2 regions of the Shimazuella sp. NTD247 genome follow, and region 2 is predicted to be linked to the other one. Evidence: a T-box and tRNA genes for the amino acid it is inferred to sense, from the RefSeq annotation. Region 2 holds a T-box; the other holds one or more tRNA genes.
The links. A T-box is a leader RNA that pairs with one kind of tRNA and senses whether it is charged. The one in region 2 lies ahead of trpS (tryptophan--tRNA ligase), so its partner is inferred to be a tRNA-Trp.
Positions count from the first base shown of each region.

Region 1: it encodes a tRNA-Trp, which carries the amino acid that the T-box ahead of trpS (tryptophan--tRNA ligase) is inferred to sense. The anticodon was not compared.

Region 1 covers NZ_JCAJZU010000005.1:14,912-17,304, forward strand. The annotation lists gene AC5WOC_RS13125 (hypothetical protein) at 1-434, opposite strand, end outside; tRNA gene AC5WOC_RS13130 (tRNA-Ser) at 842-935, shown strand; tRNA gene AC5WOC_RS13135 (tRNA-Phe) at 949-1,024, shown strand; tRNA gene AC5WOC_RS13140 (tRNA-Thr) at 1,046-1,121, shown strand; tRNA gene AC5WOC_RS13145 (tRNA-Trp) at 1,168-1,241, shown strand; gene AC5WOC_RS13150 (YugN family protein) at 1,278-1,703, opposite strand; gene AC5WOC_RS13155 (hypothetical protein) at 1,854-2,231, opposite strand; gene AC5WOC_RS13160 (hypothetical protein) at 2,384-2,393, opposite strand, start outside.
Region 2 covers NZ_JCAJZU010000001.1:20,533-22,925, reverse strand. The annotation lists gene AC5WOC_RS00070 (tetratricopeptide repeat protein) at 1-524, opposite strand, end outside; gene trpS (tryptophan--tRNA ligase) at 590-1,573, opposite strand; T-box leader at 1,616-1,802, opposite strand; gene AC5WOC_RS00060 (4'-phosphopantetheinyl transferase family protein) at 1,947-2,393, shown strand, end outside.

The sequences.
Region 1 (2,393 bases), on a different contig from region 2:
GTCTTTTCCATGAAGTAGAGCTCAGAGAACTCCTGATCCGATCCCTTCTGGCGAGCCATCAGCTGCTCTTTGCACAAAGGAGTCTGCGCAAAGAGCAGCTCGATGCTGCCGTTCTTCCGCCGCCCGAGAAAGGCAACGGAGTAGGAGGAGATGTCCGCAGGACTGTTTGCATCCAGGTTCATCTCTTCCTTCATCTCCCTCTTGCCGTTGGAGATGAGGGGGTTCGGCGCGTCCATGTCGTCGTCGTCCAACATGCCGCCGACACCAACGATTTTTCCAGCGTGGTGTGTGTTTGCTCCGCTCTTCGCGAAGACAAGGATGCCCTCCGCATTCGACGATCGAGACGACGTTGACCAAGGCTCCAGGCTGCCCAGTACTCCGGATCCACTTGAAGACATCGTAGCTCGAACGGTAGACATGGTAGTGACGGCCATCCTCCGACTCCTCGGCGACGATGTGTACCCCGCCGATTGTGAGAGTGGGGTTTTTGGCTGTCTCTTCCAGCCAGTTTTCCTTGATCTCCTCCCAGTCCTGGGAGGAGAGAGGCAGGTCGCCGATCGCCTCCACACTGAACTCGTCGAGGGTGGTACCGGCAGGCAGGGGCGTAACGCTCATGGGACTTCCTTCTGACAGAGAGTTCGGTTGTTGCTTTTGGTATATTACAAAGTGGAGTGGTTTGGTATAATTGGAAGAAGCGATGTATATCATTATGTTAAAGGTTATTTTTGCAGGAATATCAATGTTTTCTCTACAAACAAAAAATAAAATGAAAAAAGTAGTTGACAATAGGTTGCCCAACAGGTTAAGATAGAAAACGTTCCTGACAAAAACAAAGTGTTTTGGAGAGGTGTCCGAGCTGGCCGAAGGAGCACGATTGGAAATCGTGTAGGCGGGCAAAACCTGTCTCGAGGGTTCGAATCCCTCCCTCTCCGCCATTCTTACATAGATGGCTCGATAGCTCAGTCGGTAGAGCAGAGGACTGAAAATCCTCGTGTCGGCGGTTCGATTCCGTCTCGAGCCACCATTTAAAACACTTTTTATATATGCTGGCATAGCTCAGCTGGTAGAGCAACTGACTTGTAATCAGTAGGTCGCGGGTTCGACTCCTGCTGCCAGCACCATATCTTCTTCTAGCCACCAATTATTAGGCTTGGTGGCTTCTATTATAGGGGCGTAGTTTAATGGTAGAACAGAGGTCTCCAAAACCTCCAGTGTGGGTTCAATTCCTACCGCCCCTGCCATACATAAAAAAAGCTACTCATTTTGAGTAGCTTTTTTTATGTATGGAGTAAAATATGTTCTACTTGTTGTAAGATGTCTTCTGCTCTTGTGATCCATTTTTGGTCAATGGGATGATCTTCTACAGGGATAGGAGCGGTGAATTGATCAACCATCCCGCTGAATACTCCTGTATCTGCTGCAGGGTCGTTTGAATCGTCGGTGCGAAATTCATGTTTGATAACAAAGGGCTTGCCGAGTCGAATAACAGTGTCAGGATCACCAATATCACCAGTCACTTGGAAGACAGGTATACGCAAATAGTACCGGTTGCCGTGCTCTTCTTCCCAGTCTAATGCTTTATCAAAATATCCATGTTCATATGTAAATCCGCCGCCTAGATGGAAATCTTCCGGTTCTAGTTTATCTGAAATCACATAAAATTTCTCTATTTTTCCTTCGAGAGGGGAGTCAATTGGGATCATATGAGAAAAGCTCCTTTTTCATCTAGTGTTTGTAGATTGCGTTTTCTCATACATGATTAATGGTGGGGGATATTTTTCTGCCTCTAATCAAGTGATTAGAGGCAGTCCAAACCCGGAAGTTATGGTTTGGATAGACAAATCTTTAAGAAACTACGACACATTTGTTGCCCAATGCTTTTCAAATGTTGTTACTTCTTTCTTAGAGAAGAATTCTCCCTTTGCATCGAACAGAGGAAATGTCGTGCTCTGATCTTTCTCAGGATGCTTGATCCTGATTTGCGGATAAAAGAACTGATGGAGGTACTGTTCGCCGACCTTATGGATATCCGCGAAAGGATAGCGGATCATGTCAGTGCGGAACATAGAGAAGTAACCAACTGTAAAGCTGATCTTCCGGTTTTTGTGGGTGAGTGTCACCTGAGTTGTGCCCATTGTGTGGTAGTATTCGATTCTCTCCTCGATTTTGTTAGCAGAAATTTGAACCGAAATGTCTCCATGAGCAGTTGGAAGAGTGAATGTCTTTTTCATCTGTTTCTCCAAAGTCGTTGTCCGCTTACGATCATAGTTTATCAAATTATGTATGAATGAGATAGTGATCTATCGAAAAGAGGAGGATTGCAATTGGGGAATAATGTGTTGTGCCTCTAATTTTACATTAGAGGCACTTCCCAACGCGAAAGTCAGGGGTGA
Region 2 (2,393 bases):
CCTATCTCCGCTGCATTTCGTAAAAGTTTTTCTCCTTCTTCTATTTGTTGTTCTATACCCTCCCCGTTCAATAAACGGCCAATCCATTCATAAAGTGCACCTGTACTACCAAGTTGTATCGCTTTTTGCAGCCATATCACTCCTTCCTTGTCTTCTTTCTGCTCTATTTCTCCATCAATCAAATAACTCCCTAATGTCCACATCGCTTCAATATGGCCCGCTTCTGCTGCAAGACGCAGCCATTTCGCTCCTTCGTTAGGGCTATCCTCGATTAAGTGGTAACCTAATTCATACATCGCACTTCGATGATTTTTCTCTGCAGCGAAGTATAATAATTCCAAACCTAATTTGCCGGGATCATTGGGATAGACATCAGAATAAACACTGCCAATTTGTGATTCTTCTTGTAATAAAGCAATAGCAATTGAATACAGAATGTCGATCGGGGCTGTTTGATGAAAGAGAAAATGCTTTTTTGACAGTTGCTTTACTATCACTTGAATCTCTTTGCTTTCCTTGTCCATCGATCTCCCCTTTTATATTTAAAGAGCACGACTAGAAGTAATTCCTAATCATGCTCTCTATTTTACTACCTACGTAATCCCATTGCCTGTTCTACTTCTCGCAATGTGACGGATGCAACCTCTCTTGCCTTTGCTGCACCTTCATCCAAAATTTGATCTAATTCAGATGTGGTAATCAACTCATGATAACGAGTTTGAACCGGACGGAGCAATTCGATCACTGCTTCTGCTGTGTCTACTTTGAGATGTCCATAGCCTTTTCCCTCATAATCTTTCTCCAACTGCTCGATTGTTTTGCCAGTACAAAGAGAATAAATCGCTAGAAGGTTGGAAACTCCGGGTTTTGCTTCTTTATCAAAACGGATCATGCTATCTGAATCAGTCTGAGCTCGTTTTAATTTCTTTAAAATATCTTTTTCACTGTCTAACAGACGAATGGTAGCATTTTGATTTGGGTCTGACTTACTCATTTTTTTGGTTGGTTCTTGCAGCGACATAATCCGCGCACCTACTTTTGGTGCACGCATTTTCGGCAGCGGGAATAATTCACCATATCGATGATTAAAACGCTGTGCGAGATCACGTGTGATTTCAATATGCTGTTTTTGGTCATCTCCAACAGGAACATCAGTTGTTTTATATAGTAAAATATCAGCTGCCATCAATGGTGGATAGGTGAGCAGACCAGCAGGAATGGATTCCCCTTTATCTAGCGCTTTCTCCTTGAACTGGGTCATTCTCTCCAGTTCCCCAACATAAGAAATCGTCTGCATAATCCAAGCTAACTGCGCATGTTCAGGAACTTCTGACTGAACAAACAGCGTTGTTTTTTTGGGGTCCAAACCAACTGCTAAATACAATGCAGCAAGGCTTCTTGTATTTTCGCGAAGTTGTGTTGGATCTTGAGGAACAGTGATCGCATGTTGATTAACAATACAAAAATAGCTTTGTTCTTCCTCTTGGTAATGGACGAAATGTTTTATTGCACCTAAATAATTTCCTAACGTAAATGCTCCACTTGGCTGTACACCCGAAAATACAACTGCCATTTCAAATCCTCCTCAAAATAAAAAAGCCCACTCATCCCTATGGTTAGGGACGAATGGACCGCGTTGCCACCCTAGTTATTTTCAATTGAAAATCGCTCTCTACTCGTAACGTGAGTAATACGAAAAAGCTCCCAAGCCCATTCCACAATATGCCTTTGCTTGTTTACACCACCCACAAGCTCTCTGAAAAAAGAAGATAAAGTGTACTTTTCTTGTTCAACGCTTTTTATCCTATTGCGAAAAAGAATAGCATCCTTTTGCCAATAAGTCAAAGGAATGAGGTAAAGTTGTGAAAATTTTATATCATACAGGAATTGAAAGAAAACACTCGAAATAATATGGTTATTACTTCACTGTCAAGAAAGGGATTTTTATGTATACGTTATCATCTTCATCACATGTTGATTTATGGCTATTTTCGATTGAACCTAATTTTTACACTGATCGTGCTGCTGCATTTTACTCCTTATTATGTCCGTTTGAACAAGAGAAAGCGAATAAATTTCATTTTGCTGCTGATCGCGAAAAATATATTATCAGCCATAGTATAATGCGTCAATTATTGTCCTCCTACCTCGGATGTAAGCCAAACGATATATCATACCAAACAAATGCATATGGAAAACCATCCTTAGCTGCCAGCTATCCTTCTATTCATTTTAATTTAACCCATTCTCATGAACTGGGAGCGTTAGCTATCTCTACTTGTCCGATTGGGGTAGATATAGAAAAAATATGTCCTTTAGAAGACTATTTATCTTTAACGAAACATTTTCTATCTTCGCAAGAAAGAAAAAAATTTCAAACGCTTTCACAAGAA